3 regions of the Neobacillus sp. BP17 genome follow, and region 3 is predicted to be linked to each of the others. Evidence: predicted binding sites of a transcription regulator. Region 3 holds the regulator's gene; each other region holds the start of a gene.
What was found. The regulator Rex, encoded in region 3, represses fermentation and respiration genes when NADH is low (regulators of the CRP and FNR family bind a similar motif). The targets are predictions, from matches to a motif close to TTGTGAAATATTTCACAA.
Positions count from the first base shown of each region.

Region 1: the regulator Rex is predicted to act here: its motif matches at 2,372-2,389, upstream of AC4QJR_RS18590 (cytochrome c oxidase subunit II).
Region 2: the regulator Rex is predicted to act here: its motif matches at 2,932-2,949, upstream of AC4QJR_RS19315 (cytochrome c oxidase subunit 2A).

Region 1 is NZ_CM184198.1:3,836,984-3,841,537, reverse strand. It holds gene AC4QJR_RS18600 (cation:proton antiporter) at 1-207, shown strand, start outside; gene AC4QJR_RS18595 (cbb3-type cytochrome c oxidase subunit I) at 273-1,739, opposite strand; gene AC4QJR_RS18590 (cytochrome c oxidase subunit II) at 1,741-2,277, opposite strand; gene AC4QJR_RS18585 (hypothetical protein) at 2,529-2,657, shown strand; gene AC4QJR_RS18580 (ABC transporter substrate-binding protein) at 2,902-3,900, shown strand; gene AC4QJR_RS18575 (ABC transporter permease) at 4,009-4,554, shown strand, end outside.
Region 2 is NZ_CM184198.1:3,977,465-3,982,018, reverse strand. It holds gene AC4QJR_RS19330 (carboxypeptidase M32) at 1-326, shown strand, start outside; gene AC4QJR_RS19325 (b(o/a)3-type cytochrome-c oxidase subunit 1) at 425-2,092, opposite strand; gene AC4QJR_RS19320 (cytochrome c oxidase subunit II) at 2,092-2,568, opposite strand; gene AC4QJR_RS19315 (cytochrome c oxidase subunit 2A) at 2,590-2,739, opposite strand; gene AC4QJR_RS19310 (type III polyketide synthase) at 3,455-4,543, shown strand; gene AC4QJR_RS19305 (isoprenylcysteine carboxyl methyltransferase family protein) at 4,544-4,554, shown strand, end outside.
Region 3 is NZ_CM184198.1:236,164-240,717, forward strand. It holds gene tsaD (tRNA (adenosine(37)-N6)-threonylcarbamoyltransferase complex transferase subunit TsaD) at 1-144, shown strand, start outside; gene AC4QJR_RS01300 (ABC transporter ATP-binding protein) at 426-2,345, opposite strand; gene moaC (cyclic pyranopterin monophosphate synthase MoaC) at 2,523-3,020, shown strand; gene AC4QJR_RS01310 (redox-sensing transcriptional repressor Rex) at 3,056-3,715, shown strand; gene AC4QJR_RS01315 (sulfite exporter TauE/SafE family protein) at 3,914-4,554, shown strand, end outside.

The DNA.
Region 1 (4,554 bases), 2.1 Mb from region 3:
TCCCTAGGAATTGGTGCAGCCATGGTTTCACGTGGAGAGGTTGCGTTAATTATTGCCACAATAGGTTTAGAAAGTAAATTAATCACAGAGGAACTTTTTGCTGTATTAGTAGTTGTTGTACTAGTGACAACCATTGTTACACCACCAATGATGAAGTTCTTTTTCAACCAAAGTAGTAAACGAACAACCATGAAAAACACCGCATAATATAAATAGAAACTTATTAATAGACTAATAAAATCCAGCCAAGATTGCTTTGGCTGGATTTTTACTTATGATACCGACTTTAATGAATTAGTCTCAGAGTTCTTACCTAAAGTTCTTAAACCAATAATAAATCTTATGGTAAAAATGACTGCAGCGATGATAATTAAGACCCCGCACAGTGCTCCAACTTGATCCGCTCCTGTCCACTCTGGTAAGTGTTCAGCCCAGCGACGCGGGGTACTTATTTTTCCAGCATAAAGGAATGAGCCTGCTAAACCCGTAAAGAAGAAAAAATAGGTAGAGATAGCCAAATTATCGATTCCCTTTTGCTTTTGTGTTCCTTCAGTTCTTGTGAAATAATACATAAAACCGAAGATCATCGCAATAACACCCATTCCCATGTACGTGTGGAAATGGCCTGGCACCCATTTCGTATTGTGCATCACATGGTTCACCACGATTGTAGCATCGATAATCGCAGGTACTGCACCTGCGACCCATCCGAACATTGCCAAAAACATCATACTTGAAGCAAAGTCCCATTTAACAGCCGAGCGGAACACAATCATCAATGCTCCATATGCAGTGACAACCATGACTGGTAAACCATTTGCATAAGAAAATATTTGACCGATAATTAACATCCATCTTGGGACTGCAAAATCCATTAACAAATGGTGTGTATAAATCATTAAAGTAAACAGAGTGGAAAAATTCCATGCAATTAGGAAGGCTTTATTGGATTTCCAGGGACGTCCAGTATATTCAGAGAGCACTTCATAGACAGCAATAACTGCCATATAAATGGTGCAATTAGCAAAAATATGGCCAAATGCATAGGTTAAGTGTTTTGCGAGCATTGGATCGAAGGTGAACTTTGGATTAAGTATATTAACAATTGATTCAACTATGACTGTAGCACCTGCTAAGATTCCAGTGGAGTTAGCGATAATGACCATCGTTGTGGCAACAACAGCAGCAGGTGGTCCATATCCCTTTTTGCCCCTGAAAATATAATCCCAGCCTAGTGATTTACCTAGACCGCCATATTCTTTGATCAGCCTTGCTGCTAAATAAAAATACATGACCAAATAGCCAATGCCTAACAGTAACAGCCCAAATAAAAAGAATAGTGCACCTGCTGATCCATTTAGTTTTGCTGAGGCAGATGGAAGGGGATAAAGGAATGTCCAACCATCAGAAAAATTAAAAACAAAAATAGCGGCAAGTATCATAACCACACCAATCAAAGATAAGATGAGGTTGGTAAAGAAAACCTTTGGATTCAAATGAATATATTTCGATAAATAATACCACATGATGGCGCTTCCGCCCAGTGCGGCGATACCGATCATTCCTGTTCCGTGAATGGTCATTACTTTATAAAACAATTGAGGAGAAATTTTTACGACATTTCCTTGATTTAATAACATCATCACTCCGAAAACCATCATGAAAACCAGAACCACAGAGGTAACCATCAATGAAAATGCAACGCCTTTTTTAATCTGTTTCCGAGCTTTACTTTCCATATTAATTACCTCCCTTTGGCTTGACAACAATGTCTTTAATCATGACATGGTGGCCAGTGCTGCAATATTCTAAACACATAATTTTATATGTTCCCGGTTTTTTAAATGTAATAGAAATAATATTTGTATAGTCGGGCATCGCTTGAGTTTGTGCGATTAAATGCAGTTTTTCATCATACAGCCCAAACCCATGGGTGACATCTTTACTTGTAACACGAAACTGGACAGGCTCCCCCACAGTAAAGTTTTCATTACTTAATTCCCAGGCAAACTGTATCCCACTAACCTCAACAACCTTGCCATTTTCTTTTGCCTGTACGTGCTGGTCGTGGTAAGGAAGTTTGCTTAGTGAAATTGCAGAAGCAAATCCCATAATGGCTAGTAATCCAAGAAAATAGAATTTACGAATTTTATAGCCTTTTTCCTGAATAGATCCATACTCTTTTAGTTTTCTCGATTCCCCGTACACAAACGAAAATGCTAGTGCGATAAGGAACACGAAAAATAATGTAGCGTACCACGCAATAGATTGGTACATAGTAAACCCTCCCATAAAAAAATAATCAAACAAGCAGTCCCCCAACCGCTTGTTTCATTTCATTTTCCATTGTAAACACCTTTTTATGAGAAATTAGTGAAAAATATCATACTTTCACTAGGGTATCTATCATAAGTATTAGCTCTTTTTTATTTTTTTTGAGATTAATTGAAAAAGTACCCCCATTATTTTCATTGAGGTTGTCGAATGATTTATCAAATAATAACAAACTAACATTCAGGAGGTTAGAAATGGGTACTGTACTAATCGATATAGACAAATTACTAGAAGCAACGTCAAATCTAACATCTGAGAAAAATAATAATATTGTTAAAAAAGTTGAAATCGACCTTTTACTTGAAAATACCCGAGATTGGTAAAAATAATATTTTTCAAAAGATAATTTTTAAAATGCCTTCATTTAACATGGAGGCATTTTATTTTTTGCAGAAAGAAATCTGTTATTAATAATAGGAAAGAATAGAATTCCATTTATGTTGCTTTAAAGCGAAAAAATATTTTTGCGATATCTATTGATTTTCCTTCAAAAAGATACTAGAATAATTTTTAATATATTCAATTTTTTGAAAATTAATATTTTAGTATTTGAGGGGGACTTAGCTAGTGAAGAAAAAAGGAAAAGTATTTTCAATTGCTTTAGCAGGAATGATGCTGCTTGCAGGGTGTGGAAGTAAAGAATCCGCAGGCGGAACTGAAAAAGGGGGAGCAGATAAGGAATTCAAAGTAGGTATTACCCAATTTGCACCACACCCATCTTTAGATGCAGCGACAGAGGGTTTTAAAAAGGCTCTAAAAGATAAAGGAATTAAAGTTAGCTTTGATGAACAAAACGCTCAAGCAGACATGAACAACACGCAAACAATTGCGAATAATTTTGTCGGAGACAAAGTAGATTTAATCTTTGCTAATGCTACGCCTAGTGCAACGGCTGCATTGAATGCTACCAAAGATATTCCGATTATCTTCACTTCAGTAACAGACCCAGTGGGTGCTGGATTGGTAGAGGCTTTTGATAAACCAGGCAAAAACATTACTGGAACAACAGATAACCATCCAGAAGCAACGAAAAAGACAATCAGCTTTATTACTGACGAAGTGAAAGCGAAAAATGTTGGGGTCATCTATAACTCAGGGGAACAAAATTCAGTTGTTCAGGTGGAAGAAGTTGAAAAGATTGTTAAAGAGAAGGGTGCTAAGCTAGTAAAAGTATCTGTTTCTACTACAGCAGAAGTGAAGCAAGCCTCAGAATCATTAGTTGGACGCGTTGATGCCATCTACATTCCTACTGATAATACTGTTGTTACTGCACTTGACTCAGTTATCGCCGTTGCAAACAGTAAGAAAATCCCATTGTTCGTTGGTGAACTAGATTCTATGAAAAAAGGCGCGGTTGCTGCGAGTGGATTTAGTTATTACGATCTTGGCTATCAATCTGGGATTATGGCAGCTGACATTTTAAGCGGCAAAAAGAAAGCATCTGAAATTCCTGTTGAACTTCCTAATAGCTTAAAGCTTGTAATTAACAAGAAGGCTGCTGAAGCTCAAGGTTTAAAAGTCAATGATGCTTGGAGTAGTTTAGGTGAGTTCTACGAAGGTAAATAAATAATATTTTTCAATGAGGAGCCTTCATTTAGAAGGCTGCCTCTTTGTCACTACATAAAATTTTGCATCTAAGACGGATGCTTAATGATTAAAGAAAGGATGATCTCAATGTTTACAGCCATATTTGGATCATTTGAAGCAGGTATCATCTACGCGATTATGGCACTGGGCGTATATCTTTCCTTTCGTATTCTGGATTTTCCAGATTTAACGGTTGATGGGAGTTTTGTCACTGGGGCAGCAATTTCAGCGGTAATGATTGCGAATGGTACCGATCCATTTTTAGCTACAATTATGGCACTATTTGCAGGTTTCGCAGCAGGATGTTTGACAGGACTTCTGCACACATTTGGAAAGATTAACAACTTGCTTTCCGGTATTTTAATGATGATTGCACTTTATTCAATAAATCTGAGAATTATGGGACGTTCCAATATCCCTTTATTAAATACAGATACAGCTTTTACGAAAATCAGTGGATTTTTTGAAAAGACAGGAATTGATTCATTCTTCAATAATATTCTTTCCTTGGTCGGTCTCGGTGACAGCCTGCCGGAAACATGGGGAATTCTTCTTTTTATGATTATCGTTACATTTGTGATTAAATTCCTGACGGATTTGTTCCTAAGGACGGAAATTGGTCTTGCTGTTAGA
Region 2 (4,554 bases), 2.0 Mb from region 3:
GTCCTGAAAATGATGCATTGGGTGTGCTGCAGGACGTCCATTGGGCGGGAGGCAGCTTTGGTTACTTCCCTTCCTATGCCTTAGGGTATATGTATGCAGCACAATTTAAGCAGAAAATGGTCGAAGATCTACCGAATTTTAATCAATTAGTCGAAGAGGGGAACCTTATTCCAATCAAAGAATGGCTGACAGCTAATATCCATCGATACGGTAAAATGAAAAAGCCGCTAGAAATCTTACAGGATGTTACCGGAGAGGGGGTAAATCCCCAATATTTAATTGATTATCTATATGAGAAGTTTGGAACGGTATATAGATTAAATTAATGAGAAAAGACTTCAATCGAAAAGATTGAAGTCTTGTTTCATTATTAATATTTTGCTTTGAGAATTGTCCAGCTCCAGGGAGCTTGCGCTTTTCTTACTTACCATTTACTCCAGGTCTGGAATCCTTTTGAGCCTGGAGGGGAGTTTTGAATAATATCGATAAATGGAATCGTGTAAGCGAAAAGAATTAAGGCTGCGGCAATTCCTAGCCATAATTTCCAGTTTTCAAATACCATTGGTGTTTTTTCCTCAAGATTCTCAGCTACCGCTACAGGGAATTCTTCTTCCCCTTTAGGAGCAAAGAAGGCAAGATTGATGAATATGATAATCATCAGAATAATTCCTAGGAATAAAATTGTTCCACCCACTGCTTGTGCAATTTGATATGGAACCCATTCAGCTGCTTGTTTGGCTCCACCGTAAGTAGAGTAAGCAGAACGTCTTGGTCCGCCTAAAAGGCCTTGGAAGTGCATGGCACCCGACATGAAGGCCATTCCAATGAACCATACCCAAGCTTGGATGATACCTAATTTATTCATAGCTTTTGTTAATTTGCGGCCGGTTAAATGTGGAACAAGCCAATAAGAAATCCCAAAGAACGTTAACACAACGGATGTTGCCGCAGTTAAATGGAAGTGACCAGTTACCCAAATGGTGTTATGCACCACTTGGTCCATTTGGTTGGAAGCGTTAATGATCCCACCAGCACCAGCAGGAATAAATGAAGCCATCCCAATAAATGGAACAGTAAACCTAGCGTCATTCCAAGGCAGAACTTTAAACCAGCCAAAAAGGCCTGTTGCTCCTTTTGAGCGACCATATCTTTCAAACGTAGCGAATAACGAGAAAGCAGTCATTAACGATGGAATAATAACCATGAATGTTAAGATAACCTGTAAGAACTTCCAAGCAGGGTCAATCCCTGGCTCTGTTAATTGGTGGTGAAAACCAACTGGAATCGAGAAGAGCAGAAACAAAATAAATGACAAGCGTGCCAATGAATCAGAGAAAATTTTTCCACCGATAATTTTCGGGATAATCGCATACCAGCACATGTACGCAGGTAAAAGCCAGAAATAAACGAGTGGGTGACCAAAATACCAAAATAAAGTCCGACTTACTAATACATCAACAGTATCCACTAATCCAAGCGACCAAGGAAGTAATTGGAACAATACCGTTGCTGCAACGCCCAATGTAGCAATAATCCACATGACAGTATTTATTACAGCCATAAAACTCAATAATGGACTTGGCTGACCTGGATTGTTTTTCCGCCATTTTGCATAGGTCATGATTTGAGCCGAACCATCAATCCAGCTTCCAATTACTACAAACGTTAAACCTAAGTAAAAAATCCAATGTGCTTTTAGTGGTGCATAAAAAGTGTAAAGTACTGAAGCTTCTTTAAGTAAAACCATGGTTGCTGCCATTAAAGTTCCTACTAACATTATCCAAAAACCGATCCAGCCAGTTCGGCGGGCAGCAATTGAATGACCTCCAGTGGTTCTGCTTACCGCAGCATATTGAAATCCCATAATAAAAAACGTCGTTAAAACCAATCCCATTAACACACCATGGACAGTAAGGATTTGGTAATAATCAATGCCCCATGGAAGCTCCCATTTTCCGGAACGGACAAGGGTTTGTAATAGCCCCATTAAACCTCCAAGTGCAAGAGCAGAGAAGGCAACAAAAAAATGCGCCATTGAAAGCTTTGCATCTCGCGGGTCCACTTTTACTTTCGTTGTTATGGAGTTAGTCATTATTTTTTCACCTCAATCATCGAACTCATTAAATGATGTCCAGCACCACAATATTCATTACAAACAATTAAATATTCTCCTGCTTTATCAAATGTTGTCGTATATTCACTGACATAACCAGGCTCCAGCATCATGTTGATATTTGTTCCCGCAACCTCAAAGCCATGGACGACGTCTTTGGTTGTAGCAATAACTTTCACCTTTGCTCCAAGTGGTACTTCCACTTTTACTGGATTATAGGAGAAAGCCGAAGCAACATAGACTAACTCATAGTCCCAATCTTTCCCTTCAACCTTATGTAATCCCGGTTTATCAAAGGGTTTCGTTTGATCGACCTTATCTACATTAATCGTCGTTAAACAGCTCGGCGGCTTGTTGCCAAGATAGAACGCGCTTACACCTACAGTTGTTAAGAAAACAACCAGAGCGCCAATTCCAAAGGTTAGCCAAATTTTTTCGAATTTATGCATATGCATAATCTTTTCCCCCTTCAATCATTAAAAACGATCAACAAATAAGTAATAGACACTTACCCAAGTAACAACAATAAAAGCTCCTAATAAGAAAACGGACGCTAATGTCCCTTTAAGAGAAGAGCTGTCTTCAATTTCTGTTTTATTGTTTGTTTTAAGTTCCGCCTTCGCCATCCCCCGCACTCCCTTCAGAGTAATAAAATAATTGATTAGTTCTCTTTCATAATACAAAACAATTGTGATGAAAAAATAACAAATATCATAGTTCACGAATTGTTCATTCCTTAGGTATCTACTATGTTAATATTATAAAATTGATATAACAGTGATTTATATCACAATCACCCCAGGGTATTTGTGAATAAAATGTGAACTATCACACTTCCTCTGTGATAAAAGTAATTGAATAATCCTTCATAAACGATAAAAAGATATCTTTTGGAATCAATGTCACACTCTCGAAGTTCGAAAATATGATAATAATAAATCTTATTTTCCTCTAGAAAAGAGTGGATTTTTGTGGAAAAATATTATTGCGAACGATGTCGTCTCTTGTATGACAATGTGGAAATTTGTAAAATTTGTGGAACTGTAGTAAAAAATAAAATTAAGATTGAAGTTCAAAAGCAGCCTGATAAAAATTAGATCAAGAAAAGCATATTTCTTGCTTTTCTTTAGGAAGTTGAAATTGGAAAACATTAGCTAATGAACGAAATTAGCATCCATTATATAATTTAAGAGCACAGCAACAACCTTCAAAACGTTTGCTCCCTTATAGAGAAACTTCGGTTTCTCCCTTAAAGGGGGCTTTTTTTTATGTGCTGACCTTTCTGCATAAATATCTTCAAGCTGGAAAAAATACCCTTACATAGCTCGAAGGAGATAAGATATGCCGACGATAATTTCAGTTGCAGAGGTAACGCCGCCATTTGAAGTAAACCAAAATCAAGCATCGGAGTTTGCCCGCGAGCTGTTTTCCGATTCTTTTAAGGACATTGAAAGACTTTTACGCGCCTTTCAAAATGGCCAAATTGAAAAAAGGCATTTTGTAAAAAATATTGATTGGTTTAAAGAAGATAAAACGTTTGAAGAAAAAAATACGGCTTATATTGAGTCAGCGGTTGAACTTGGAAGAGAAGCAATCGAGAAGTGTTTATATAATTCTGATTTCTTAACAAGGGAAATCCCTTATCAGGAGATTGACGCCATTTTTTTTATTTCAACCACCGGAATTGCTACTCCAAGCATCGAAGCGAGAATTATGAACTTACTTCCCTTCCTGCCTCATACTAAGAGGGTTCCAATATGGGGACTTGGTTGTGCAGGTGGTGCTGCAGGGTTATCAAGAGCCCGTGAATACTGCCTTGCTTTTCCGAAAGCAAAGGTACTTGTACTCTCTGTGGAACTTTGCAGCTTGACCTTTCAACGTAATGATCTATCGAAAAGTAATTTCATAGGTACATCCTTATTTGCTGATGGTGTTGCCTGTGCGTTAGTTTGCGGTGATGATTCAAATTATTGTGAATACAGAAAGAAGAAGACCTCACCCTTCATTATTGCAACTCAGTCAACACTTATGCCGGATTCCTTAGATGTGATGGGATGGGATATAAAGAGTAACGGGTTATATGTCGTTTTTTCTCGCGATATTCCTCATATAATTGAAAATTGGCTGAAGCCGAATGTAACCGAGTTTCTAGTAGAAAATCATGTAGAACTTGAAACAATTAACTATTTTATTGCCCATCCAGGTGGAAAAAAGGTAATCGATGCTTATGTAAAATCATTAGAAATTCCTCCCACAATGACAAAGGTTTCACTTGATGTGCTAAAACAGTTTGGAAATATGTCTTCAGCGACAATCCTTTTTGTGCTGAAACGATTCATGGAGAAAGAAATTCCAAAAGGTGCCTATGGTCTTGGTACTGCTCTTGGGCCAGGGTTTAGTTCAGAACTGCATTTAATGAGGTGGAGGTAAATGGAGGGATT
Region 3 (4,554 bases):
GAATTAGTCATCCCGCCATTATCACTATGTACAGATAATGCAGCAATGATCGCTGCTGCTGGAAGTGTGATGTTTGAAAAGGGAATTCGAGCAAATTTGACGTTAAACGCCAATCCTGGATTAGATATTGAATTATATAATTAGAAACTCTTCTGGATAAGAAGAGTTTTTTTGTTGATAAGAATTTTTGAACTTCCATCAAAATAATCTTAAATGTGGATAAGTGGATTGTTTTCTGTGTATAATGTGGATAAGTGGGGTAATTATTGTGGATATTGTGGAAAACTAAAAAAATCATTGGGAATACTCTGTTTACAATGTGAATAAGCTTGTGGAAAAGTGAATAATTTTTTAAAAAAGTGTTTATATCGAATGTTGTCGATATATGTCTTATTAAAAAGAAAAAACCGAGCACTGCTCGGTTTTTACTCTGCCAATTCCGCCCATGCTTCCATTAGTTGCTCGAGTTCAGCCTTGGCTTTTTCATTTTTTAGGTTGATTTCTAATACTCTTTCATGATTTTGAAAGATATCTGGATCACATAACTGCTGTTCGAATTCCTGAATTTGCTCTTCCAGTTCTTCAATTCTTTGTTCCACTTCTTCTAATTTTCGTTTTCGCTGACGCTCTTGTTTCTTGCTTTCCTTATCCTGTTGATAAGTATTTTTCTCAAATGCTTCCATTTGCGCAGACCCTTTTTGAAGATCCGCCAGCGCCAGGGCAGCAAGCTCCTCCTGCTCCAATTTCTTCTCTACATAATAATCATAATCCCCTAAATACTCTGTACTGCCATGGCGGCTCAGTTCCAAGACCTTTGTGGCAATTCGGTTAATAAAATACCTGTCATGGGAGACAAAAAGAATTGTGCCAGGGTAATCGATTAATGCATTCTCAAGAACTTCCTTGCTATCTAAATCCAAATGGTTGGTGGGCTCATCTAAAATTAGAACATTGGCTTTTTCCAACATCAGCTTAGCTAAAGCAAGTCGAGCTTTCTCCCCGCCGCTTAAAGTGGAGACAATTTTTAAGACATCATCACCGGAAAATAAGAAATTACCAAGAACCGTTCGAATCTCTTTTTCGTTTTTTAACGGGTAATCATCCCAGAGTTCATTCAAAACACGCTTATTGGAAGTTAATTCAGCCTGTTCCTGATCGTAATATCCGATGGAAAGGTTTGTTCCATAGAGAATGGTTCCGTCTAGGGCAGGAAGCTTTTTAATAATTGTTTTTAATAAGGTTGATTTACCAATTCCATTTGGGCCAACTAAGGCAATGCTTTCTCCTTTATAGGCACGAAAAGAAATGGCTTCTGAGACCTTTTCGCCCTGATAACCGACAGCAAGGGAATCGACCGTTAACACGTCATTGCCGCTTTGTTTTTCAATTTCAAACGAGAAGTTTGCCGATTTTTCATCTCCTAAGGGGCGGTCCATCAGTTCCATCTTCTCTAACTTTTTGCGGCGGCTTTGGGCTCGTTTGGTCGTTGATGCACGTGCCAAATTCCGGTTGATAAAATCCTGAAGATCTGCCACCTCTTGCTGTTGCTTTTCAAAAAGCTTTAAATCACGCTCATAATTGGCCGCTTTTTGATCTAGGTAGGAACTATAGTTGCCTGTGAATCGTTGGATTTGCTTACGGGACACTTCATATACCTGCGTAACCACCTTATCTAAAAAATAGCGGTCATGGGAAACAATCAAAATGGCCCCGTGATAACTTTGTAAATATTGCTCCAGCCAGGACAGGGTATCAATATCAAGATGGTTGGTCGGCTCGTCCAATATTAAGATATCGGGCTTAGTTAATAGCAGTTTACCAAGGGCAAGACGCGTTTTCTGTCCGCCGCTTAAACTTGATATCATCAAGGATTTATCAGGGAAATTTAACCCATGGAGTACAGAACGGAGCTCTGCCTCGTATTGATATCCACCCTGCTCCTTAAATTTCACTTGAAGATGGTCGTACTCTTTTAGGATTCTCTCGTATCTTCCAGTATCATCAAATACATTAGGATCGGCCATTTGCTCTTCAAGGGCCCGAAGTGACTTTTCCATTAAACGCAGCGGTTCAAATACAGTCAACATCTCGTCCCATATCGACAAAGTGGACTCTAAACCAGTATTTTGGGCTAAATAGCCAATCATTACTTCTTTTGGTTTGATGATTTCACCGCCATCATGTGACAAGTGGCCAGCAATAATCTTCAATAATGTTGATTTTCCTGCCCCGTTGCGACCAACTAGAGCCACACGGTCTCGAGTTTGTAATTCTAATTTAATATTCGATAAAATTAGGTCAGCACCATAATATTTTTGTAGTTGATTAACCTGTAACAAAATCATTCTTTTTCACCTCTATTACATAGGTTTAGTGTACCTTATTCCCCGTATATCGGCAATAAACTGAGGCGCAGATTAGGTGGATGAAGGTGTTAAATCGGCAAAAACCTTGAATTTCGTTCAAAGTTTCACAGACAGATAAGGAAAAATAGTGTATGATTTGAAGGGAGGATTATTTATATGGCAGAATTAACGCATTTTAATGAAGAAGGCCGAGCAAAAATGGTCGATGTCAGTGATAAGCCAGAAACAGCACGGACGGCACTTGCTCATTCCAGTATTACAGTTAGGAAAGAAATTTACGATAGAATTACGAATCACGCGATAAAAAAAGGTGATGTCTTAGCAGTGGCACAGGTAGCTGCGGTCATGGCAGCAAAGAAGACGTGGGATTTGATTCCGATGTGTCATCCGATTCCCTTAACGGGGGTTAATATATCTTTTTCCTGGGAGCAGGACACAGAAGAGAATTATCGCTTAAATATATCGGCAGCCGTTAAAACCAAGGGGAATACAGGTGTAGAAATGGAAGCGTTAACAGCTGCGTCAGCATGCGCTTTAACGGTTTATGATATGTGTAAAGCAGTTGATAAAGGTATGGTGATTGGCCCTACATATCTTGTCGAAAAAACAGGCGGTAAAAATGGTGATTTTAAGAGAAACGAAAAAGTTAAATGATTTTTAACTAAATTATCCATGGGGTGTGGGAGATTATGAGTAATGAAACAATGAAAATACCACAGGCGACAGCCAAACGGCTGCCCCTTTATTACCGATTTCTTAAAAACCTGCATTCTTCCGGTAAGCAAAGGGTTTCATCAGCCGAACTAAGTGAAGCCGTAAAGGTCGACTCAGCCACGATTCGCCGCGATTTTTCTTATTTCGGAGCATTAGGAAAAAAAGGTTATGGGTATAATGTCAATTATTTGATTTCCTTCTTTCGTAAAACCTTGGACCAGGATGAATTAACAAAGGTTGCTTTAATAGGGGTAGGAAATCTGGGCACGGCATTTTTAAACTATAATTTTTTAAAGAATAATAACACGAAAATAGAATGTGCCTTTGATGTGGATCCAGAAAAAATGGGAACAAAAATTCGCGAGGTCCCGGTTTATCATATGGATGAATTGGAGAAGGTTTTATCTGAGGGAGGTATATCCGTTGCGATATTAACGGTTCCAGCCCCAGTTGCACAGATGATTACTGATCGACTTGTGAGTGCAAATATAAAGGGAATATTAAACTTTACGCCAGCACGCTTAAATGTTCCCCCGCAAATTAGAGTCCATCATATTGACTTAGCAGTGGAACTGCAATCGCTTGTTTATTTTTTAAAGCATTATCCGACGGTGGAATTAGAGGAAGAAGAATAGTAATTTAGTTAAGAGCTTTTCACAATATTTGTGGAGAGCTCTTTTGTATGCTTGCTTTTTTTAATTACATAATCTATCAAAATACTGAGGGCTGGACTAAGATGTAGGTAGTTTATTTGCAAGCGATTACTATCGGGATTATAGATCACACATTCCCTAGAGTGACATCTAGGGTTTTTGCAATTGGAGGGGATGAAGTTGGCGATCGTGCTGACTATGTTTGTACTTGGGGTATTATTAGGATTTGTCGGAGCAGGAGGTTCTGGCTTTATTATTGCCATTTTAACAGTGGGTTTTGGAGTTCCCATCCATGTAGCGTTAGGGACATCTTTAGCTGCCATGGTGTTTACTACCTTGTCAGGTGCGTACAGTCATTTTCGACAAGGAAATATTTCGATTAAAACGGGTCTAATTGTCGGAGGCTTTGGGTCGATTGCTTCCTTTATTGGTTCAAAGCTTGCTGGTTTGATTCCCATCCATTCCTTGCATTGGTTAACCGCAGGGATGTTGTTTCTATCAGCTATGATCTTGGTCGTACGATTGTTTATCGTTCAAAAAATTAAGGCAAACTATAAAAAAGACGAACCGAGCAACCTTCTTCTCATTAAGAAAGCAGCGCTAGTCGGTTTGGTTACCGGGTTGTTGTCTGGGACATTTGGGATTGGTGCTGCACCGTTCATTCAAATCGGACTGCTTTTAATCTTGGGACTTACGCTTAAACAATCTGTGGGTACAACCATGCTTGTTATTCTGCCCATCGCTTTAGCAGGGGGAGCTGGCTATTATTTTCAAGGATACTTGAACTTCCCATTGTTATTTGAAGTGGTGGCAGGAACCAT